4 regions of the Pseudomonas sp. NPDC087185 genome follow, and region 4 is predicted to be linked to each of the others. Evidence: riboswitches for the same ligand, from Rfam matches in the RefSeq annotation. Region 4 holds a riboswitch; each other region holds the start of a gene.
The links. A riboswitch is a leader RNA that binds a small molecule or an ion and turns the genes downstream of it on or off. The one in region 4 is predicted to bind cobalamin.

Region 1 (5,889 bases), 430 kb from region 4:
GAGGTCCAGGCTCAGGCTGCGGCGGTCGTCCAGGGCGTGGGTGACGGTGCTGCCGAGGTAGTGCTGGTTCCAGTTGTCTTCGTAGCGGGAGGTGTACAGGCTGCCGCTGAAGGCGGCGCTGGGGTTCCACACCAGGCCGGCGAGGTCGAAGCTGTTGCCTTGTCGGCCGTTGGAGTAATTGACCACGAAGCCCTGGTTGTGGCTTGAGGCGTTACGGTCGGTGCTTTCGTTGAAGTGCCCCGCGACCAGCTTCAGCGTGTCGATTTCGTTGCTGGTGAGGAAGAACCCGGTCGCGGTTTCAGGCAGCAAGCGGCTGTCGGAAGAGCTGAACACGGGTGTCTTCACTCGCTGCTCACCATAAGAGAGCACGGTGTTGGACATGCGCAGCTTCAACGCTGCGCCGCCTCGGCTGTATTCGTTCTTCGGGTGGCCGTCATTGTCCACGCCGAGCAAGCGCGCTTTACCGACCCGGCCGCCGCCGCTGTCGAGTTGCACGCCAAGGTAGGCGTGGGCGTCGACGCCAACCCCGATCAGGCCTTGGGTAAAACCGGACTGGAACGTGCCCATCAAGCCGTAGGCCCATTCCTCAGCCAGGCCGTTGCGTTCGTTGCGGGGTTTGTAGGCATTGCGGCCAGCGCTGTTGCGCCCGCCGTGCTTGTAGTCACGCTGGTCGTACACCGTGCGGTTGAGGAGGCTCCAACTGCTGTCCTCGACGAAGCCATTGCTCTGTGACTGTGCAGATTCAGCCAGCGCCAAGGGCGCGAGGCCCAGCAGCGGCAGGGCCATTAGCAAACGGTTCATTGCCCGGCCTCCAGCTGCTGCAGTTGCGCCGTGAAGCGCGCTTGTGCCCGGGCTGGCAAGGTCGCTGGCCATTCGACCGGGGCTGTATCGCCCACCTGGATCAGCATCACCATGCCCATCGCCAGGTGCGGAATGCACTGGATGCCGTACAGCCCAGGGACGGTGAAGGTCTGCTCGAACGGCTGGTTCAATTTGCTCTTGAACGCCTCGGCGCCAGCGGGCAGCAAGCCTGGCAGGCTGGCGGCATTGTGGCCGCTCTGGGTTGGCAGAAAGCGCACGGTGTCGCCCGGTGCGATGCGCAGGTGGTCTGGCTCATAGACCATGGCGCCCGCCGGCCCGCGGTTGAGCATCTTCACTTCATGCACTTCAGCCAGCGCGGCAAAGGGCAGCAGGGCGCTGGCGAGCAGCAGGGCGGTGGGGCGCAACAGCATGGCGGGAACTTCCTGGTTCAGGGGGCGCGAAAGCGCAGGATGCGCGCGCCGTCGAAGGGGTCGGTGAGGTAGTGGGCGTGCACGCCGAAGGTGCTCAGCAGGCGCTCGGGGGTGAGTACCTGCAGCGGTTTGCCGAGGGCCACCAGGCGGCCGTGTTCGAGCACCGCCACGCGGTCGCAGGTGAGTGCCTGGTTCAGGTCGTGCAGGGCCACCAGGGTGGTCACTGGCAGCGCCTGCACCTGTTGCAGCAGGCTCAGCTGGTGCTGGATATCGAGGTGGTTGGTCGGCTCGTCGAGCAGCAGCACCTGCGGGCGCTGGGCCAGGGCACGGGCGATGTGCACGCGCTGGCGCTCACCACCGGACAGCGAGCCCCAGATGCGTGTACGCAGGTGCGCGGCATCGAGGTCGGCCAGGGCTTGCTCGACGATGGCGCGGTCCTCTTTGGAGAACGGCGCGAGGGCCGATAACCACGGCGTGCGCCCCAGCGCCACGGCGTCGTACACACTGATGGCGTCGAGGGTGTCGGCCTGTTGTTCGACCAGCGCCAGGGCCTGGGCAATACGCCGGCGCGGCAGGTGCGCGAGCGGCTCGCCGAGCAGCCGGACGCTGCCACTGTGCGGTGTACGCAAACCGGCCAGCAACTTGAGCAGGGACGATTTGCCGGAGCCGTTGGGGCCGACGATGCCGAGGGTTTCGCCCGCGATCACGGCCAGGTCGATGTCGCGCAGCACGCTGTTGCCTGACAGTTGCAGGCTCAGGCCCTGGCAGGCGAGCGGGGCGACGTGCAGTGGCGCCATGACCGTCATGCGCGCCTCCGTCGGCTGACCAGGATCAGCGCGAATACCGGTGCACCGATCAAGGCCGTGACCACACCCACCGGGATCACCTGGCCAGGGATCAGCGTGCGCGACAGCATGTCGGCGGCGATCAGGAACAGCGCACCGCCCAAGGCGCTGGCCGGCAGCAGCCGGCTGTGGCCGGGGCCGAGCAGCAGGCGCAAGGCATGCGGAATGACCAGCCCGACAAAACCGATGGCGCCGACGATGGACACCATCACCGCCGTCACCAGCGCCGCACAGCTGATCAACAGCAGCTGGCTGCGGCGTACCGGGATACCCAGCGACGCCGCCGAATCGGCGCCAAAGGTGAAGGCATCCAGCGTACGCCGGTGCCACAGGCACACCACCAGCCCGCACAGCGCCACCGGCAGCGCCATCCACACCGATGGCCAGCGCACGCCGCTGAGGTTGCCCAGCAGCCAGAACAGGATGCCGCGGGCCTGCTCGGCAGTGGCCGACTTGGTGATGAGGAACGCGGTCAGGGCGGTGAACAGTTGCGAGCCGGCGATGCCCGCCAGGATCACCTGGGCGTTGTTGCTGCTCGGCCCGGCCGCACGGGCCAGTACCAACACCAGCGCGAACGCTGCCACGGCGCCGACGAAAGCGCCGCCGGACATGCTCAGGGCCACGCTGCCCAGGCCTAGCAAACCGACCAGCACGGCGCCCGTCGAGGCGCCGGCCGACAGGCCCAGCAAGTAAGGTTCGGCCAGCGGATTGCGCAGCAGCGCTTGCAAGATCACCCCGCAGGTCGCCAGCCCCGCACCGCAGGCCGCGGCGACCAGGGTGCGGGTCAGGCGGTAGTTCCAGATGATCCCGGCATCGATCGGGTCGACCGGGTAATCGGCTTGCCACAGGTGGTTGGCCAGTACCTGATAGACCACCCGGGGCGATACGGTGGTTTCGCCAATGGCGGTGCCTGCCAGCAGTGCGGCGAGCAGAGCGAGCAGGGCCAGGGCCGTGCAGGGCAGCAAACGCTTCATCACTGCGCCGCTTTACCGCTGGCGAAGGCCGCAGACAGGGTCTGCAGGCCACGGAACAGGCGAATGCCGGCCTGCATGGCGTCGGCGTCGAGGATAATGATACGGTTGTTCTTCACGGCATCCATGTGCTGGGTGACGGGGTCGTTGTGAAGGAATTCCAGCTTCTTCTGGTAGTCGTCGGCGGGGAAGCGGCGGCGGTCCATGCGGGCGATGATCAGCCAGGTCGGGTTGGCCTTGGCAAGGGTTTCCCAGCCTACGGTCGGCCATTCTTCAGTAGACTCGACCACGTTGCGCACGCCCAAGGTGCGCAGCATGAAATCGGCGACACCTTGTCGCCCGGCGACGTAAGGGTCGATGTCCAGGTCGGCGCTGGAGAACCAGAACAGCGCCGACGTTTTGCTCAAGTCCTTACCGGCCAGTTGCTGCTTGGCACCGTCCAGGCGCGCCTTGAGATCGGTATTCAGCGCTTCGCCACGGGCCTGCACGTCGAAGATTTCAGCCAGCTGGCTGACGCTCTTGTAGATGCTGTCGACCTGGAACGCCTGCAGGCGCGTACCGTCGGCACCGACCAGGTTGTCCTTGCCTTCGCAGTCCGAAGGCAGCAGGTAGGTGGGGATCTTCAGTTCGTTGAACTGCTCGCGGGTTGCGACCACGCCCTGGGCGCCGACCATCCATTCGAACTGCACCGCCACCAGTTGCGGGCGCTTGCCGACCACGGCTTCGAAGCTCGGGTCGTTGTCGGCCAGGCGCGGCACCTGGTCATTGAGCGCCTTGTACTCCGGCAGCACGTTGTTGAACCACAGCGAAGTGCCCGCCAGCTTTTCGCCCAGGCCCAGGGCATAGAGCATTTCGGTACCGGCCTGGCCGATGGTCACCGCGCGCTCGGGGGCGTGGGCGAAGGTCTGCGGCATGCCGCAGTTGTCCACGGTCAGCGGGTAGTGGGTGGCGGCGGCATGGGCCACGCCGGTGAGGCTCAGGCCGGCGAGCAGGGTGGCGAAACGAGGCAGCATGCTGGGCGATCTCCTATCGGACAGTTCACGGAAGGAACGCACGGACAGGCATCGCCGAGCCCCTGCAGGCAGCAGGAGCAACACTGATGGCCAATCCCGGACACCCCGCCGGTTGGTGAATGTAGGCCGGCAGGTCTCCTGACTGGTGCTTCATCGCTCAACGCCGGCCTTCCCGGATAGTGGATCCAGTGGCATCAATGGCATGAGCTCGGCACCTACAGTTGCGGGGGCAGTTCCGTTTGGCGCGCCTGGGGCGGCCTGGGATTCCCTATTAATTCCGTGGTGGAAACCGGCGGCCCGCATGGTAGACCATCAGGCGCCGGGTGAAAACGCTAAATCAGAAGTACTTCAGCCAGGTGATGTCGCGACGGCGCGCCTTGAGCCGGGCAAACCAGCGCACCGGCAGGTACAACGCCACCGCCAGCAGCACCGCGCCTAGCCACACGGCGCCAATGCCGTCGAAGCCGAAGTAGTCGCCGTGGTTCAGGCCGAACACGGCGACGCTGGCCAGGTACAGCAGCTTCAGCACATACAGGTGCAGCAGGTAGAAGAACATTGGCGCCGCGCCGAACACGGCCAGGGCGCTGATCCAGCGGGCTTGCCCTGCGCGTTCGAAGGCGCGCAGCAACAGCAGGCCGCAGCCCAGGGTCAGGGCCAGGAACAGCAGCGAAGGCGGGTACTTGGTTATGTTGAAGAAGCTCATCAGCGTCTGGGTGAGGGTCGGGTAGCCGCTCCACGGCGCTTCGCCGTAGCCGTTGAGCAGGCGCAGCACGACGAAACCGAGCAGGGCGATCACGCCCGCCAGCAGCAGGTGATGCTGGCGTTGCTTCGCATCAAGGCCACGGCCGAACCAAGGGCCAAGGCCATAGCCCAAGGCGATCACGCCGATCCACGGCAGCACCGGGTAAGAGGTGCGCAGGCGCAGGCTGTCGGAGAACTCAAGCCAGCCACGGTCATGCAGGATCGCCCAGGGCACATGCATCGCCGACTCCACACCAAAGTGCAGGCCATCGAGCAGGTTGTGGCCGGCGACGATCAGCGCACCCAGGGCCAGCAGCGCGGGGCGGGGCAGCCACACCAGCAGCGACAGGGCGATCATGCTGACACCGATGGCCCAGATCACCTGCAGGTAGATCACGCTGGGCGGCAGCTGGAAGGTCCAGGCGAAGTTGACCAGGGTGAACTCCAGCACCACCAGGAACAGGCCGCGCTTGAACAGGAACGCCGAGACATCGCTGCGGCCTTGGTACTTCTCGCCGTACAGCCAGGCCGACAGGCCGGTGAGTAGCACGAACACCGGGGCGCACAGGTGGGCCAGGGTGCGGCTGGCGAACAGCGTCGGGTCGGTGGCGTCGATGGTCATCGGGTCGCTGACCTGGCGGTGCAGGAAGAACGTCTCGCGAACGTGATCGAGCAGCATGAACAGGATCACCAGGCCGCGCAGGGCATCGATGCTCTGCAGGCGCTGGGTGAGCAGGGTGGGGGTGGCGGCGGCGCTTGTCATGGAAGAGGGTCGCAGGCAGGAATGAATGTCAAATGAAACGTTATCTTATAACTATTTAATGAAGGCCTGGTAGTGGTTTTTTGGGTGTTCATACCGGCCTGTTCGCGGGACCAGCCGGCGCCCACAGGTTCCACACATTTCTGCAGTCACTGTGGGGGCGGGCTTTTTGCGCGAACAGGCCGGACCTGCTGACTCAAATCAGAAGCTGTAATCCACGGTGGCAAAATACGAGCGCGGCACGCCCATGATCCATTGCGTGCCACTGAAGGCCGAAGCCACGTATTCTCGGTCGAACAGGTTGTTCACCTGCAACCCCAGCCGCAC
Region 2 (5,889 bases), on a different contig from region 4:
CAGCTAAGTGCGCCCTGCACCTTGATGTTCTGCGTACGGCCACCGTTGGTAAAGCTCCACACCCCATAAGGCGATTCATTCTGGCGCAGGAAGATGCAGTTGTGCTGGGCCAGGTCTGCCAGTTTAAGTGGCGTGCCGTGCTTCTCCAGGTACAGCGGCGAGGCGCACAGCAAGCGGCGGTTGGAGGCGATCTTGCGGGCATGGAAGGAGGCATCCGGCAGGCTGCCGAAGCGAATCCCCAGGTCGAAGCCATGGCTGGCCAGGTCCAGCGGATGGTCGCTGATTTCCAGTTGCACCTCGATGTCCGGGTAGCGGGCATAGAAGTCTGCCAAGGCTGGGCCGATGTAGCGGCGGCCAAAGCCCAGCGAGGCGTTCACCCGGATCAGGCCTTTGGGCTCGGCGCGGTGGCGGCCGATCAGTTGTTCCACTTCGTCGACCTGCGCGAGGATGCGCGCCGCATGAGCAAAATACAGCTCACCCTCTGCGGTCAGGCTCATGGAGCGGGTGGTGCGATTGACCAGCCGTACGCCCAGGCGTGCCTCCAGCGCCGCCAGGCGCTTGCTCACCGCCGGTGGTGTTACGCCCAGCTCGCGTGCCGTGGCGGCCAGGCTGCCTTGCTTGGCCAGCAGGTGGAAGAAGCCCAGGTCCTGTGTCGGATTCATCATTAACCCATGGTTACTTAAGAGGTGATCCAGGGTTAACTGCTGCCCTGTGTTCACTACATATACTCGGCTCATCCCCGCCAGCACAAGTTCGGCGGGCCACAATAAGCAGGGGAGTCGAGGCATGAACAACTACAAGATCGCGGCAATTCCAGGTGATGGCATTGGCGTAGAAGTGATCGCCGCAGGTGTGGAGGTGCTGCAGGCACTGGCTGCCAAGCGCGGCAGCTTCGGCATCGATTTCGAGCATTTCGACTGGGGCTCGGAGCGTTACTTGCGCGAAGGCCAATACATCCCTGCCGGTGGCCTGGAGAAACTCAAGACCTTCGATGCCATCTTCTTTGGCGCGGTGGGCAGCCAGGAGGTGCCGGACCATGTGTCGCTGTGGGGCCTGCGCCTGCCGATCTGCCAGGGCTTCGATCAGTTCGCCAACGTGCGCCCGGCCCGTGTGCTGCCGGGGGTGACCAGCCCATTGGCCAAGGGTAAGGCGATCGACTGGGTGATCGTGCGCGAGAACTCCGAAGGCGAATATTCCGGCAGTGGCGGCCGTGTTCACCAGGGCTTGCCGATCGAAGTGGCCACCGAGGTTTCGACGTTCACCCGCGTCGGCGTCGAGCGCATCCATCGCTTTGCGTTCGACCTGGCCCGCACACGGCCGGCCAAGCACCTGACCCTGGTGACCAAGTCCAACGCCCAGCGCCATGGCATGGTGCTGTGGGACGAGGTATTCGAGGACGTGGCCAAGGACTACCCGGATGTACGCACCACCCGCGAACTGGTGGATGCGGTGACCACCACCATGGTACTCAAGCCCGAGCAGTTGGATGTGGTAGTGGCCACCAACCTGCATGCCGACATCTTGTCGGACCTGGCTGCCGCGTTGTCCGGCAGCCTGGGCATCGCGCCCACCGCCAACCTCAACCCCGGCCGCGACTTCCCGTCGATGTTCGAGCCGATCCACGGTTCGGCCTTCGACATCACCGGCAAGGGTGTGGCCAACCCCATTGCCACCTTCTGGACCGCGGTGATGATGCTCGAGCACCTGGGGGAGGAGGCTGCCGCTCGCGAACTGATGGCGGCGATCGAGGCGGTGACCGAGAGTGGCGTGCACACGCCTGACCTGGGGGGCAAGGCGACCACCCGTGAAGTGACCGATGCGGTGCTGGCGCTGATTCGTCGCTAAGCGTGATGGCCCATCGTCGGTACACCGACGATGGGCTCCGTGAAATCGCCCCCGTTCGATTGACGCTCCCCATTCAACCCTCTAACCTTCGCGCGTGTTTCAGGTGCCCTGCCAGCCTCGACTGGGCAGGGTGAAACTGGGAAGCCGGTGGGCGCCAGCATGGCGCGAGTCCGGCGCTGCCCCCGCAACGGTAGGTGAGTAAAAAGCCGCGCACGGCCACTGGATGCCCGCATCCGGGAAGGCGCGCAGGCCCGGGCCGACGCCCGCTCACAAGCCCGGAGACCGGCCTGTCACTGCCAACGGCATCACGGAGGGTGATGCGCGGTGCACCGTGGCGTCTGGCCATGGCTCCTGCGCGCTCTCCGCTTGCCTGTCTATCGACCTGTCGCCGCTGCTTCGCGTGGCGCCAGCCTGCGGAGTACCCCCATGAGCGAACCCACCGAACGCGACGAACGCCACCTGGCGCGCATGCAGCGCAAGAAGGCGGTCATCGACGAACGTATCGCCAATTCCCCCAACGAATGCGGCCTGCTGCTGGTGCTCACCGGCAACGGCAAGGGCAAGAGCAGCTCGGCATTCGGCATGCTCGCCCGCGCCTTGGGGCATGGCATGCAATGCGGCGTGGTGCAGTTCATCAAGGGCCGCAACAGCACCGGCGAAGAGCTGTTCTTCCGTCGCTTCCCCGAGCAGGTGCGTTACCACGTGATGGGCGAGGGCTTTACTTGGGAAACCCAGGACCGCCAGCGCGACATTGCCGCTGCCGAAGCGGCCTGGCACGTTTCGCGCCAGCTGCTGCAGGACCCGAGCGTGCAGTTCGTGGTGCTCGATGAGCTGAACATCGCCCTCAAGCACGGCTACCTCGACCTCGACCAGGTGCTTTCCGACATCCAGGCGCGGCCACCGATGCAGCATGTGATCGTCACTGGCCGCGCGGCCAAGCCCGAAATGATCGAGCTGGCCGACACCGTCACCGAGATGGGCATGCTCAAGCATGCGTTCCAGGCGGGCATCCGCGCGCAGAAGGGCGTCGAACTGTGAGCCACACGCGACATTGCCCGGCCGTATTGATCGCGGCCCCGGCGTCTGGCCAGGGCAAGACCACCGTGACTGCGGCCCTGGCCCGGCTGCACCGCAACCTCGGGCGCAAGGTCCGGGTGTTCAAGTGCGGGCCTGATTTTCTCGACCCGATGATCCTCGAGCGCGCCAGCGGTGCGCCGGTGTACCAGCTCGACCTGTGGATGATTGGTGCGGAGGAAAGCCGTCGACTGCTGTGGGACGCGGCAGGCGAGGCCGACCTGATCCTGATCGAAGGGGTCATGGGGCTGTTCGACGGCACGCCGTCGAGCGCCGACCTGGCGCGCCACTTCGGCGTGCCGGTGCTGGCAGTGATCGATGGCACGGCCATGGCCCAGACCTTCGGCGCCCTGGCCTTGGGCCTTGCGCGCTACCAGGCCGACCTGCCGTTTGCCGGCGTACTGGCCAACCGGGTCGGCAGCCTGCGCCATGCGCAACTGCTCGAAGGCAGTTTGACCGAAGGCTTGCGCTGGTATGGCGGCCTGTCGCGCGAGCGCGGCATCGAGCTGCCCAGCCGCCACCTGGGGCTGGTGCAGGCCAGCGAGCTGAATGACCTGGATGCTCGCCTGGACGCTGCCGCCGAAGCACTGGGCAGCAGCTGCGACGCCGCGCCGCCGCCGCCGGTGGCGTTCGCCGAGCCTGAGCCGCAGCCGAGCGCCGCGTCGCTGGCCGGTGTGCGCATCGGCGTGGCCAAGGACGAAGCGTTTGCCTTCACCTACGGCGCCAACCTCGACCTGCTGCGCAACCTGGGCGCACAACTGGCATTCTTCTCGCCGCTGCACGACCGTGAACTGCCGGCCGTCGATAGCCTGTACCTGCCGGGTGGCTACCCCGAGCTGCATCACCATGCGCTGGCCGCCAACGCGACGATGTGTGAGGCCATCCGTGCCCACCACGGCGCTGGCAAACCGCTGCTGGCCGAATGCGGCGGCATGCTTTATCTGCTCGATGCCCTGACCGACGTTGCCGGTGAACGAGCGGCGCTGGTCGGCCTGCTACCGGGCGAAGCGACCCTGCAAAAACGCCTGGCGGCCCTGGCCTTGCAAGCTGTGGAACTGCCGGAAGGTACTTTGCGCGGGCACACCTACCACCATTCGCTGACCAGCACCGAACTGGAACCGATCGCCCGTGGCCTGAGCCCCAACGGTGGGCGCGGCAACGAGGCGGTCTATCGCCTGGGCCGGCTCACCGCGTCCTACGTGCACTTCTATTTCCCGTCCAACCCAGAGGCGGCGGCGGCGCTGTTGCGACCATGAGCGAACACGCTTTCAGTGAGGCCGAGCGTGCCGCCGTCTACCGCGCCATCGGCGAGCGCCGTGACATGCGCCACTTTGCCGGCGGCACGGTCGCCCCTGACGTGCTCGGCCGCCTGCTCGGCGCCGCACATCAGGCACCCAGCGTGGGCCTGATGCAGCCGTGGCGCTTCATTCGCATCCGCCAGGGCGACCTGCGCGCGCGCATCCAGGCGCTGGTGGAACAAGAGCGGGTGCGCACGGCCGACGCCTTGGGTGAGCGCACCGACGAATTCATGAAGCTCAAGGTCGAAGGCATCAACGACTGCGCCGAATTGTGGGTAGCCGCCTTGATGGACAACCGCGAACCGCACATTTTCGGCCGCCGCACCCTGCCGGAAATGGACCTCGCCTCGCTGGCCTGCGCCATTCAGAACCTGTGGCTGGCGGCCCGTGCCGAAGGCTTGGGGATGGGCTGGGTCTCGTTGTTCGACCCACAGGCACTGGCCGAGCTGCTGGGTATGCCTGCCGGGGCCAAGCCGGTCGCTGTACTGTGCCTTGGCCCTGTTACCGAATTTTATCCGGCACCGATGCTGGTGCTGGAAAACTGGGCCGAAGAACGGCCCTTGAGCGACATGCTGTTCGAGAACCAATGGGGAGAGCGCCCATGAGCGTGGCCTTGCTGACCGTGGCCGGCGTGGCCCTGGATGCCTTGCTGGGCGAACCGCAGCGGCGCCACCCGCTGGTAGCTTTCGGCAACCTGGCGTCCAACCTGGAGCGGCGCCTGAATGCCGGTGGGCGAGGCTGGCGCAGCCATGGCGTGAGTGCCTGGTTCCTGGCCGTGGTGCCCTTGACCCTGGTGGCGCTGATCCTGTCCTGGCTGCCCTATATCGGCTGGCTGGTGGACGTGCTGGCGCTGTATTGCGCGCTGGGCCTGCGCAGCCTCGGCGAGCACGTGCTGCCCGTTGCCAGCGCCTTGCGCCAGGGCGACCTGGAGGAGGCGCGGCGGCGTGTCGGCTACCTGGTGAGCCGCGAAACCCGCGAGCTCGATGAGCCCGCCGTGGCCCGGGCCGCGACCGAGTCGGTGCTGGAGAACGGCAGCGATGCGGTGTTCGCCGCGCTGTTCTGGTTCATCGTCGCCGGCGCGCCGGGCGTGGTGCTGTACCGCCTGAGCAATACCCTGGATGCCATGTGGGGCTACCGCAACGAACGCTTCGAGCGCTTCGGCTGGTGCGCCGCGCGCATCGATGATGTGCTCAACTATATCCCTGCAAGGCTGGTGGCGCTGAGCTATGCATTGCTCGGCAAGACCCGCCTGGCGCTGGCCTGCTGGCGCAAGCAGGGGCCATTGTGGGACAGCCCCAATGCGGGCCCGGTGATGGCGGCGGGCGCCGGTGCTTTGGGTGTCGAGCTCGGCGGCCCGGCGGTGTATCACGGCGAACTGCACGAGCGCCCGTGCCTGGGCGAAGGGCCGATGGCCGATGCCGATGCCATCGAGCGCGGCTGGAGCCTGGTGCAGCGTGGCGTATGGCTGTGGCTGTTGGTGATCTGCGTGGGAGCGTACCTGAATGCTTGAGCACGGTGGCCGCCTGTTACGGGCGGTGCGGCAATACGGGATTGCGCGTGAGGCCTGGCTCGACCTGTCCAGCGGCATCGCGCCGTGGCCTTACCCGATCCCGCCGATCCCGATGGACGCCTGGGCGCGCCTGCCCGAGACGGAGGACGGCCTCGAGGCGGC
Region 3 (5,889 bases), 420 kb from region 4:
AGGGCGTAACCATGCTGTTGAGCAAACGTGTAACCGCAGTGCTGTCCGCCAGCCTGCTGACCCTGGCATGTCAGGCCGTGCAGGCTGCCGACAGTCTCAATTTCGTCAGCTGGGGCGGGACCACCCAGGACGCCCAGAAAGAAGCCTGGGCCGTCCCGTTCAGCAAATCGACCAACATCAAAGTCGTCCAGGATGGCCCGACCGACTACGGCAAGCTCAAGGCCATGGTCGAGAGCGGCAACGTGCAGTGGGACGTGGTCGACGTGGAAGCCGATTTTGCCCTGCGCGCCGCCAGCGAAGGCCTGCTCGAACCCCTCGATTTCAACACCATCCAGCGCGACAAGATCGACCCGCGTTTCGTCTCCGACCACGGCGTCGGCTCGTTCTTCTTCTCGTTCGTGCTCGGCTACAACGAAGGCAAGCTCGGTGCCAACAAGCCGGTGGACTGGACCGCGCTGTTCGACACCAAGACCTTCCCCGGCAAACGCGCCCTGTACAAATGGCCGAGCCCCGGCGTGCTGGAGTTGGCCCTGCTGGCCGACGGCGTCGCACCCGACAAACTCTACCCGCTGGACCTGGACCGCGCCTTCAAGAAGCTCGACACCATCAAGAAAGACATCGTCTGGTGGGGCGGTGGCGCCCAGTCGCAGCAGCTGTTGGCTTCGGGTGAAGCCTCGCTCGGGCAGTTCTGGAACGGCCGCGTCTACGCCCTGCAGCAAGATGGCGCGCCGGTGGGCGTGAGCTGGAAGCAGAACCTAGTCATGGCCGACTTCCTGGTCATCCCCAAAGGCGCCAAGAACAAGGACGCGGCCATGAAGTTTCTGGCCAACGCCAGCAGCGCCGAAGGCCAGGCCGACTTCGCCAACAAGACTGCTTATGCGCCGGTGAACGTCGACAGCGTGGCCAAGCTCGACAAAGACCTCGCGCAAAACCTGCCGACCGCCTACGCCCAGGACCAGGTCACGCTGGACTTTGCCTACTGGGCGAAGAACGGCCAGACCATCGCCGCGCGCTGGAATGAGTGGTTGGTCAAATGAAAGTCGCCATCAACGCCCTGCACAACGCGCAAGGTGCCCCCACGGGCACCGGCGCTCCGGGAACGGCCCCCCGCCGCGAACCGCTGAACCGCCGTTGGAAAGGCAGCCGCAACCTGCTGCCGGCCCTGCTGTTTCTTGGCCTGTTCTTCTTCGCCCCGCTGATCGGCCTGCTGCTGCGCGGCGTGCTGGAGCCGGTGCCAGGGCTGGGCAACTACGAGCAACTTTTCGCCAACTCGGCCTATGCACGGGTGTTGTTCAACACCTTCTCGGTCGCGGGCGTGGTCACCCTGATCAGCGTGCTGCTGGGCTTCCCGCTGGCCTGGGCAATCACCCTGGTGCCCAACGGCTGGGGCCGCTGGTTGCTTAACATCGTGCTGCTGTCGATGTGGACCAGCCTGCTGGCGCGCACCTACTCGTGGCTGGTGCTGCTGCAGAGCTCGGGGGTGATCAACAAGGCGTTGATGGCGCTGGGCATCATCGATGCGCCGCTGGAAATGGTTCACAACCTGACCGGCGTAGTGATCGGCATGAGCTACATCATGATCCCGTTCATCGTGCTGCCGCTGCAGGCGACCATGCATGCCATCGACCCGATGGTGCTGCAGGCCGGCTCCATTTGCGGCGCCAGCCCGTGGACAAACTTCTGGAAGGTGTTTTTGCCGCTGTGCCGCTCGGGGCTGTTCTCCGGCGCGTTGATGGTGTTCGTGATGTCGCTCGGTTACTACGTCACCCCAGCCCTGCTCGGCGGTGCGCAGAACATGATGCTGCCCGAATTCATCATCCAGCAGGTGCAGTCGTTCCTCAACTGGGGCCTGGCCAGCGCCGCCGCCGCACTGCTGGTGGTGATCACCCTGGTGCTCTTCTACCTGTACCTGAAGCTGCAGCCGGAATCCCCGGTCGGCAACGCGAGGTAAACCGCCATGCTTCTGTCTCCCAATGCCATGGGGCGCCCGCTGCGCACGGGCCTGTACCTGACCACCGGGGTCATAGCAGCCTTCCTGCTGCTGCCGGTGGTGTTCATCATCCTGCTGTCGTTCGGCTCTTCGCAGTGGCTGGTGTTCCCGCCGCCGGGCTGGACCTTCAAGTGGTACGTGCAATTCTTTGCCAACCCGGAGTGGATGGACGCGGCCCTGGCCAGCCTCAAGGTGGCCGTGCTGACCACCCTCGCCGCCGTGCTGCTGGGCCTGCCCACCGCATTCGCGCTGGTACGCGGCCGCTTCCCCGGCCGCGAGATGCTCTACGGGCTGTTCACCATGCCGATGATCGTGCCATTGGTGATCATCGCCGTGGCGGTGTACGCGCTGTTTCTCAAACTGGGCTACACCGGCACGCTGTTCGCCTTCGTGGTCAGCCATGTGATCGTCGCCCTGCCCTTCACCATCATCTCGATCATCAACTCGCTGAAGCTGTTCGACCAGTCGATCGAAGATGCTGCGGTGATCTGCGGTGCCTCGCGCCTGCAGGCGATCTTCAAGGTGACCTTCCCGGCCATTCGTCCAGGCATGATCGCCGGCGGCCTGTTCGCCTTCCTGGTGTCGTGGGATGAGGTGGTGCTGAGCGTGATGATGGCCAGCCCCGACCTGCAGACCTTGCCCGTAAAAATGTGGACCACCCTGCGCCAAGACCTGAGCCCGGTGATCGCCGTCGCCTCGACGCTGCTGATCGGCCTGTCGCTGTTGGTCATGGTTATTGCCGCCGCCTTGCGCCGGCGCACCGAAGTCAACGCCTGAGTGCGCGGAGAGAACAACAATGAGTGCAGTGATCAAAGACAACGCGCACAACCAGACACTGGTCAGCCTGCGCGGCCTGAACAAGCATTACGGCGACTTCACCGCGGTGGACAACCTCGACCTGGAGATCCAGGACGGCGAGTTCCTCACCTTCCTCGGTTCCAGCGGCTCGGGCAAGTCCACCACGCTGTCGATGCTGGCCGGCTTTGAAACGCCAAGCAGCGGCGAGATCCTGGTCGAGGGCCAGTCGCTGGTGAACGTCCCGCCGCACAAGCGTGACATCGGCATGGTGTTCCAGCGCTACTCGCTGTTCCCGCACCTGAACGTGCGCGACAACATCGCCTTCCCGCTGGCCATCCGCAAGCTCAGCGCCGCCGAGACCAACAAGCGTGTCGACGCCATGCTCAAGCTGGTGCAGTTGGAGCCGTTCGCCCACCGCAAGCCCTCGCAGATGTCCGGCGGCCAGCAGCAGCGCGTGGCCATTGCCCGCGCGCTGGTGTACGAACCGCGCATCCTGCTGATGGATGAGCCGCTCGGCGCGCTGGACAAAAAACTGCGCGAAGACCTGCAGGACGAACTGCGCCAGCTGCATCGGCGCCTGGGCATCACCATCGTCTACGTGACCCACGACCAGGAAGAAGCCATGCGCCTGTCCCAGCGCATCGCCATCTTCAGCCACGGCAAGATCGTCGGCCTGGGCACCGGCTATGACCTGTACCAGAACCCGCCGAATGCGTTCGTGGCCTCGTTCCTGGGCAACTCGAACTTCCTGCATATCAAGGCCAGCAGCCAAGGCGCGGGCAGCTTCGAGGGCCAGCCGGTCGCCATCCGCCTGACGCCTGGCCTGGCTGCCGGTCAGGATGCACTGATCATGGTGCGCCCGGAAAAGGCCTTGGCGCTGACCACCGAACAGGCGGCGCGCGAACCGTTGCCCACAGGCTGGAACGAGGTCATTGCCAAGGTCGGCGAAGTGCTGTTCCTCGGCGAAAGCCAGACCTGCCACGTCATGACCCCAGGCGGTACTGAACTGACCGTGAAAGCGTTGTCGGCTGCGGGCATGCCGATGCAACCGGGCGATACCGTGAAGGTGCGCTGGGCGGTGGCCGATGCCTGCATCTACACCGAGTGGGCGCAAAGCGACCTGAGCAAATCGGCCGGCGCGCACTAGCCGCCAGCCACAGGTAAACGATTGACGCGCGCTCCGACCAATGGTCAGATGCGCGCCAGTTTCAGGTGTCCTGCGCCGCCGTGCGCAGGGTGAAACGGGAAGCCGGTGCGTCGTGTTCCACGACCAGTCCGGCGCTGCCCCCGCAACGGTAAGCGAGCGATGCCTTCGACACACCACTGTGCACCTGCATGGGAAGGTGAAGGCCTCATGACCCTCGCAAGCCCGGAGACCGGCCTGAAGCTTCACTTGGCAACCCGCGGTGGGCGGGCGCAGGCCGGTATCCGCGTGCGCGCCTGCGTGCGTGGTTGTGCCTTTGCGTGTTTTCCACCGGGATCCATTCATTCCTGCAGTCAGTGGAAAGACATGTCCCGTTTCTTCAAGCTTCCCCCTCTGGCGGCCTGCCTGGCCGTCGCCCTGCCAGCCCTGGCCGATGACCATGGCAGCCCCGTCCTGGCGCTGCCTTCCACGGCCATCACCGACACCCGCGATGAACAGACGGTCGACCTGGCCACGCCGACCCAGGCCGGCTCACGGCTGAACCTCAGCGCCCTGGAAACGCCGGCCAGCACCAGCAGCATTACCGCCGAACTCATTCAGCAGCGCAACAACCTCACCGTGCAGGACGCCGTGACCCGCTCGCCGGGCATCACCTTCATCGGTAGCCCAGGCGACGGCGGCACGGGGCTCTCGGCCCGTGGCTTTACCGGGCACGGTTCGGTGATGACGCTGTTCGACGGCACACGCCTGTATACCGGTGCCGGCACCCAGACCTTCCCGGTCGACCCGTGGATGGTCGAGCGCATCGACGTGCTCCGGGGCCCGGCTTCGGTGCTGTATGGCGAAGGGGCCACGGGCGCTGTGGTCAACGTGATCCCGAAAAAGCCCTTCAGCGGTGACCTGCGCAACCACGTGCGTTTGGGCTATGGCTCCTGGGACCGCCAGCAGCTGGGCCTGGACAGCGGCGGCAGCCTCAGCGAGCGGCTGAGCTACCGCCTCACCCTCAACCAGCAGGCGGGCAACGGCTGGGTCGACCGCACCGACTCGCGCAGCCTGAGCCTCAGCGCCGCGCTGCGTTTTGACGCCACGCACGACCTGAGCTTCACCCTGGCCCATGAGCGCGGCGATGCCCAGCCTGCCAACGACTACGGCACGCCGCTGATCGACGGCCACTACCGCAGCAGCCTGCGCAAGAAGAACTACAACATCCAGAACGACGTGCAACGCTACCACGACGAATGGACCCGCTTTACCACCGACTGGACGATCAACGACCAGCTCAGTACCAGCAACCAGCTCTATTACATCAAGAGCCGCCGCCACTGGCGCAATGCCGAAGACTACAGCTGGGACGCCGACCGTGAGCAGCTGCTGCGCCAGAGCTACCTGGAAATCAAGCACAACCAGGAGCAGATCGGCGACCGCCAGACCTTCACCTTCGACCACTCGCTGTTGGGCCTGGCCAGCAAGACCGTGCTCGGCGCCGAGTACAACAAGGTGCGCTTCAACGTCGACAGCAACACACCGTACAACGATGTCGGCGGCGACTACATCGACCCGTGGCAGCCGACACCTGGGTACTTCCACAGCGATTCGCCGACGCGCCCGCAAACCCTCTCCAGCACCCACACCTTCGCCCTGTTCGCCGAGAACCGCCTGCAACTGACCGAGCGCCTGTCGCTGGTGACCGGCGTGCGCCGCGACCAGCACCACATCGACCGCGACAACCTCACCGACGGCACCCGCAGCGACCGCAGCCTGCAAGGCGGCAACTGGCGCGCCGGGCTGGTGTTCGCCGCCACCGACAACCTGTCGCTGTACGGCCAGTACTCCACCAGCGAGGACGGGGTGAACAACCTGATCAGCCTCAGCCCGGCGCAGATGAACTACGACCTGACCGAGTCCAAGCAGACTGAACTGGGCGTCAAACAGCGCTTCTGGGACGGGCGCGGGGAGT
Region 4 (5,889 bases):
GTCCCCCAGCACGTGGCCGACGAGGATCAGCGCGGTGCGGCGAAAGCCCTTGGCGGCGACCTGCCCGACGATATCGCCAAGCGTGCCGCAGACCCAGTCCTGGTCCGGCCAGGTGGCGCGGTGCACGACGGCCACGGGGCAATCGGCCCCGTAGTGGGGCTGCAGCTCGTCGACGATGCGAGCCAGATGCTTGACCCCAAGGTGGATGGCCATGGTGCTGCCATGGCGGGCCAAATCGCCCAGTTGCTCCCCGGCAGGCATCGGGGAGCTGTTACCGAAGCGGGTGAGAATGAGCGTCTGTGCCACGTCCGGCAGGGTCAGTTCACAACCCAGCAGTGCGGCGCTGGCAGCAGTGGCGGTAACCCCGGGGATGATCTGGTAGTCGATACCCAGTTCCCGCAGGTGGCGGATCTGTTCGCCGATGGCGCCATACAGGCTGGGGTCGCCGCTGTGAACGCGGGCCACGTCCAGGCCTTTTTCATGCGCCTTGCGCATGGCCTGGATGATTTGTTCCAGGTGCAGCTCAGCACTGTTGATGACCGTCTCGGCCTGGTGGCCTTCGAGTACCGCCGCAGGCACCAGGGAGCCGGCGTATATGATGACCGGGCACTGGCGGATCAGGCGTTGTCCCTTGACCGTTATCAGCTCCGGGTCACCGGGGCCGGCGCCAATGAAGTAGACCGTCATGAAAAATCCTTGCAGGTAAAAGAGGTATCGATTATCCGCCGCAGGCGAGGGCGAGGGTAGCGGGGCCAAGTGATTGCCGTGTCACTCGGAGGGTGGCTTTGCCGACATCGCGGTGCGCCAGGGCCAGCGCCGCGCTCTCTGCAACGCCCCAGCAGCCGCTGTGGGCGAAGGCTTGCGCAGAACGGTGGCTGAGCAGGGGCTCGAAGGCCTGCAGCTGGCTGGCCTCGAACACCACCAGCGACAAGTTGTAACGTTTGGCAAGTTGTTGAAGGCCTGGCTCGTCAGCTTTCAAGGCGATGCTAGCGATGCCCTGCAGCGCAGTCAGTGCTAGGCCATGCCGGTCCAGCGCCTGGCGCAGCAGCGCGTCGAGCACTTCCACCGGGCAGCCCCGGCGGCAACCGAAGCCGGCGTACAGCGCCAGCTGCAGCTTTTTGCTGGTCATCAAGCCTGGCTGGAACGGCGATACAGCCAGGCGCTGAGCAGGCCCAATGCCACCCAGAAGGCGGCGTTGGTTGCCCACGAAGCGACCTTGAACTGGGTTTCCAGGGCTTCGGGGGCCAGGCTTTGATGAACGTCGGGTTGCGGTGCACCGATCACGTGGGGCACCACCAGCAAAACCATGCCGAGTGCCTTGAACAGCCAGTGCCGCGCGAACACCACCAGGGCCAGGCCCACTGCAGTGGCAGCAGCGGTACCGATCCACCAGTTCTGGCGCTGGCCGAGGTCTGCGGCGGCGGTGCCCGGTAGCTCAGGCGGCAAGCCCAGGGTGGGCGCCAGGCAGAACACGGCGAACCCGGCCAGGCCCCACAGCGCACCAGTGGCGACGCGGTTGGGCTCACGCAGGCTGTACAGCGCGGCGAGGATTAGGGCGAAACCGACCGCTACCACCAGGTTGCCCCCGGTGGTCGACAGGATGCGCTGCCAGCCGTCTTCCGGCGACCAGGCCTCGTCGCTGTGCTCATGGCCGGCCGCATGTTCATGGGCAACAGCCGCTTCGCCGTCATGGTTGTGGTGCTCGGCGGCAGGGGCGGCCGACTCATAGGTTTCCGCCTGCAGGATCAGCGGGGCGACCCAGAAGCTCTGCAGCAGGGTCAGCAGCAGGGCTGCGAGCAGGCCGCTGAACCCGGCGGTGCGGGCAATACGCTTGATCATCGGGCGGTCTCAGTGGCAGGGGAAGGCGGCGCTGTGGCGGGTGTCGTGGGCGGCGTTGTGCACGGCCTCGATGTGCGAGAAGCCGGCGAAGTAGATCAGGCACAGGCCCAGCAGGCTGGCACCGGCGGCGATTACCACGCGCTGGCTGAGGGTGACGGGGGTGCTGATGCTGTGTTTGGCGCTGGTGATGGGCATGACGCATTCCTCTGCTTTGCTTTTATAGGGGCATAGGCGAGCGCGACAGCCCCGGGCTTGGATGGCCCAGGGGAATGCGACAGCGCCCGCCCACCGCGGGGTGTTCATGAACGTCAGGCCGGTCTCCGGGCTTGCGAGGAGGAGCAGGGCTCCTGGTAAAGCGTCACCTTCCCATGCCGTACTGCGTGGCACAGTGGTCTCGACGCTTCACTCGCTTACCGTTGCGGGGGCAGCACCGGAGTTGTCGGGCCCTTATCGGGGGCCTGCGACGCACCGGTTTCCCGTTTCACCCCCTTGGGGGCACCTGAACGCAGGGTGTAAGGAGAGCACGGGGCAATGTTTCCGTCAATCGCAGCGCGTGTTGCAGGTTTGCTCTTGCTCTTGCTTCTAAGTGCGCGGTAGTTCAGGCGATGCAGATTGCGACTTCAGGAGGCCGGAGCGCAGCGTAGGGGCCGGATGATGGGAGCGGGCCCACCCAAAAAGGCTGGCTCCTGTCATCCGGCCCCTGCGCTGCGCTTCGGGGTTCCCTCGCTCCGGCCTTGCTCCCGGGAGGACCGCGCTCGCAAGACCTGCGCTCGGCCTCCTGAAGTCGCATTCGGTGGCGCCTGAACTACCGCGCGCTTAAAAGCAAAAGCAAAAGCAAAAGCAAAAGCGAAAAGCAGTTTGCGTTGGGATTTGTGGGGGGTGGCTCGCGGCAACTGTTGACCATCCCCCACCCCCCGCGTAGCCTTGCCGCTTCGAGGTTCTTCGGCCAGGCCGAAGCTAAGACGGGAACGCGGTACAAGCCGCGGCTGCCCCCGCAACTGTAAGCACCGAAACGGATCGACACAGCCACTGCGCCTCGGCGCGGGAAGGCGTCATCCCGCCATCTCCGTTCGATCGGGGCCGGAACGGTGCAAGCCAGGAGACCTGCCTCGCAACGTTTTCGACTTTCAACCGGGCGGGGTGATCCGGTGGCGAACGAGCCCGGCCGGTCTGGCCCGCGGCTTTCGTCCCGCATGCCCGCGCCATCCTGCCAAGGGCAACGCGACATGAAAACACTGGCCAAGCTCCCCGTCACCATCGTCACCGGCTTCCTCGGCTCGGGCAAGACCACCTTGCTCCGGCACATGCTCGACAACGCCCAGGGCCGCCGCATCGCGGTAATCGTCAACGAGTTTGGCGAGCTCGGCATCGACGGCGAAATCCTCAAGCAGTGCAGCATCGGCTGCACCGAGGAAGAGGCCAGCGGCCGCGTCTACGAACTGGCGAACGGCTGCCTGTGCTGCACCGTGCAGGAAGAATTCTTCCCGGTGATGCGTGAGCTGGTGGCGCGCCGCGGCGACCTCGACCACATCCTCATCGAAACCAGCGGCCTGGCCCTGCCCAAGCCCCTGGTGCAAGCCTTCCAGTGGCCGGAAATCCGTAACGCCTGCACCGTCGACGCAGTGATCACCGTGGTCGACAGCCCGGCCGTGGCCGCCGGCACCTTCGCCGCCTACCCGGACCAGGTCGACGCCCAGCGCAAGCTCGACCCCAACTTGGACCACGAATCGCCGCTGCACGAACTGTTCGCCGACCAGTTGGCCAGTGCCGACCTGGTGGTGCTGAACAAAGCTGACCTGATCGACGCCGAAGGCTTGGCCAAGGTCCGCGCCGAAGTCGCCGAAGAATTGCCGCCTGCGGTCAAGGTGATCGAAGCCAGCAGCGGCCGCCTGCCGCTGGACGTGCTGCTGGGTGTGGGCGCGCAATCCGAAGCACACATCGATGGCCGCCGTACGCACCACGATTCGCACCATGACGGCGACGACCATGACGACCACGATCATGACGCCTTCGACTCCATTTCCATCGACCTGCCCGAAGCCGATGAAGCCCTGCTGCTCGACGCGCTGACTCAGCTGGTGGTGGAATTCGGCATCCTGCGCGCCAAGGGCTTCGCGGCGATTCCTGGCAAACCGATGCGCCTGCTGGTACAAGGCGTGGGCACCCGTTTTGACAAGCACTTCGACCGCGCCTGGCGCGCCGACGAGCCGCGCATCACCCGCCTGGTGCTGATTGGCCAGGACCTCGATGCCGCGCAATTGGAAGCGCGCCTGCGCCAAGCCCTGGGCGCCTGACCCATGCACCTGCTGCGGACCCAGCCCGGCGGCTTCGTGCCGGACGACAGCATTGCCGACCTCGGCCAGACGTCCGCCGAACTGGTGATCCTCTGCAGCGGCGACTCGCACCTGGCCTTGCTCGCCGAAACCGCCGAGCAACTGCCGGATGACTTCCCCAGCTTGCGCCTGGCCAACCCCATGCAGGTGCAGAACCACGCTTCGGTCGATTTGTATGTCGATGAGGTGTTGCGCCATGCCAAGGTCATTTTGGTGTCGTTGCACGGCGGCGTCGGCTATTGGCGGTATGGTGTCGAGCAGCTGGTCGAACTGTCCTCGCGCGGTGTCCAGCTGATACTGGTGCCGGGCGACGACCGCCCGGACCCGGAGCTGACCGGCCTTGGCACGGTCACTGGCGAGTCGGCCGAGCGCCTTTGGCACTACCTGCGCCAAGGCGGCAAGGCCAATGCCGTCAACCTGTTCAAGTGCCTGGCCAACCAGTGGCTGGGCTGTGATTACACCTGGGATGCGCCGCAGCCGTTGCCACGCACCTCGGTCTATCACCCGAGCAAACCGGCAGCGGTCCTTGAAGATTGGTACGGCCAGTGGCTCCCGGAGCACCCGGTGGCGCCGCTGCTGTTCTACCGCTCGCACCTGCAGGCCGCCAATACGGCCTTCATCGACGTATTCTGCGAACGCCTGCTGGCAGCCGGCCTCAACCCGCTGCCGATTGCCGTCGCCAGCCTCAAGGAAAGTGCCTGCCTGGAACAGGTGGAAGCCTGGCTGGACGAAGTCGGCGCCGACGTATTGATCAACACCACAGGCTTCGCCTTGTCCAGCCCGGAGCGCCCCAACCTGCGGCCGTTTCGACGTGATATCCCGGTGCTGCAGGCGATCTGCGCGCAGGACAACCAACCCGGCTGGGAAGCCAGCGAGCAGGGCCTTGGCGCCCGCGACCTGGCCATGCACATTGCCTTGCCTGAACTGGACGGGCGCATCATCACCCGCCCGGTGAGTTTCAAGGACATGGCCTGGCGCAGCGAGCGCAGCCAGTCAGACGTAGTCTGCTACCGCGCCCACCCCGAACGCATGGATTTCGTCGCCGAACTGGCAAGGCGCTGGGTGGAGCTGGCGCGACTGCCCAACGGGCAGAAGCGCGTGGCGCTGGTGCTGGCCAACTATCCGACCCGTGATGGGCGTATCGGCAACGGCGTCGGGCTGGACACGCCCGCAGCGGCCTTGAATATTCTCAAGGCCCTGCAAGCCGAAGGCTATCCGTTGGCCGAGCTGCCGGGCAGCGGCACGCAACTGATCCACCAGTTGCTCGGCGGCGTGACCAACGACCTCGACCACCTCGACCAGCGTCCCTGTGCCCAGAGCCTGAGTCTCACGGATTATCAGGCGGCCTTCGAGCGCCTGCCTGAAGCCAACCGCCAGGCCGTACTGGAGCATTGGGGGCCACCCGAGCAAGACCCGATGTACCGCAGCGGCCGCTTGATGGTCGCCGGCCTGCGTTTTGGCCTGACGTTCGTCGGCATCCAGCCGGCGCGTGGTTATCAGGTCGACCCCAGCGCCGTCTACCACGACCCGGATCTGGTGCCGCCACATGGCTATCTGGCGTTCCATTTCTGGCTGCGCCATGCCTTTGCCGCCGACGCGGTCATCCATGTCGGCAAGCACGGCAACCTGGAGTGGCTGCCCGGCAAAGGCGTCGGCCTGTCTGCCCAGTGCTGGCCGGATGCGCTGCTGGGCCCACTGCCGAACATCTACCCATTCA

Region 1: it holds a riboswitch for cobalamin, as region 4 does, so the genes downstream of both, ACIPIJ_RS14065 (ABC transporter substrate-binding protein) here and ACIPIJ_RS12075 (CbtB-domain containing protein) in region 4, are expected to answer to the same signal.
Region 2: it holds a riboswitch for cobalamin, as region 4 does, so the genes downstream of both, cobO (cob(I)yrinic acid a,c-diamide adenosyltransferase) here and ACIPIJ_RS12075 (CbtB-domain containing protein) in region 4, are expected to answer to the same signal.
Region 3: it holds a riboswitch for cobalamin, as region 4 does, so the genes downstream of both, ACIPIJ_RS14055 (TonB-dependent receptor) here and ACIPIJ_RS12075 (CbtB-domain containing protein) in region 4, are expected to answer to the same signal.

The regions. Positions count from the first base shown of each region.
Region 1 is NZ_JBIUZK010000003.1:819,781-825,669, reverse strand. Features, by position in the region: gene ACIPIJ_RS14085 (OprD family porin) at 1-801, opposite strand, end outside; gene ACIPIJ_RS14080 (pseudoazurin) at 798-1,232, opposite strand; gene ACIPIJ_RS14075 (ABC transporter ATP-binding protein) at 1,250-2,038, opposite strand; gene ACIPIJ_RS14070 (FecCD family ABC transporter permease) at 2,035-3,051, opposite strand; gene ACIPIJ_RS14065 (ABC transporter substrate-binding protein) at 3,051-4,061, opposite strand; cobalamin riboswitch at 4,172-4,370, opposite strand; gene ACIPIJ_RS14060 (DUF1624 domain-containing protein) at 4,399-5,565, opposite strand; gene ACIPIJ_RS14055 (TonB-dependent receptor) at 5,764-5,889, opposite strand, start outside.
Region 2 is NZ_JBIUZK010000008.1:220,372-226,260, reverse strand. Features, by position in the region: gene ACIPIJ_RS24885 (LysR family transcriptional regulator) at 1-662, opposite strand, end outside; gene ACIPIJ_RS24880 (tartrate dehydrogenase) at 787-1,845, shown strand; cobalamin riboswitch at 1,930-2,151, shown strand; gene cobO (cob(I)yrinic acid a,c-diamide adenosyltransferase) at 2,272-2,883, shown strand; gene ACIPIJ_RS24870 (cobyrinate a,c-diamide synthase) at 2,880-4,175, shown strand; gene bluB (5,6-dimethylbenzimidazole synthase) at 4,172-4,822, shown strand; gene cbiB (adenosylcobinamide-phosphate synthase CbiB) at 4,819-5,727, shown strand; gene cobD (threonine-phosphate decarboxylase CobD) at 5,720-5,889, shown strand, end outside.
Region 3 is NZ_JBIUZK010000003.1:813,482-819,370, forward strand. Features, by position in the region: gene ACIPIJ_RS14035 (ABC transporter substrate-binding protein) at 12-1,037, shown strand; gene ACIPIJ_RS14040 (ABC transporter permease) at 1,034-1,951, shown strand; gene ACIPIJ_RS14045 (ABC transporter permease) at 1,958-2,767, shown strand; gene ACIPIJ_RS14050 (ABC transporter ATP-binding protein) at 2,787-3,935, shown strand; cobalamin riboswitch at 3,982-4,188, shown strand; gene ACIPIJ_RS14055 (TonB-dependent receptor) at 4,299-5,889, shown strand, end outside.
Region 4 is NZ_JBIUZK010000003.1:389,277-395,165, reverse strand. Features, by position in the region: gene cobM (precorrin-4 C(11)-methyltransferase) at 1-687, opposite strand, end outside; gene ACIPIJ_RS12085 (cobalamin biosynthesis protein) at 719-1,129, opposite strand; gene ACIPIJ_RS12080 (CbtA family protein) at 1,129-1,839, opposite strand; gene ACIPIJ_RS12075 (CbtB-domain containing protein) at 1,849-2,034, opposite strand; cobalamin riboswitch at 2,133-2,357, opposite strand; cobalamin riboswitch at 2,758-2,966, shown strand; gene cobW (cobalamin biosynthesis protein CobW) at 3,066-4,133, shown strand; gene cobN (cobaltochelatase subunit CobN) at 4,137-5,889, shown strand, end outside.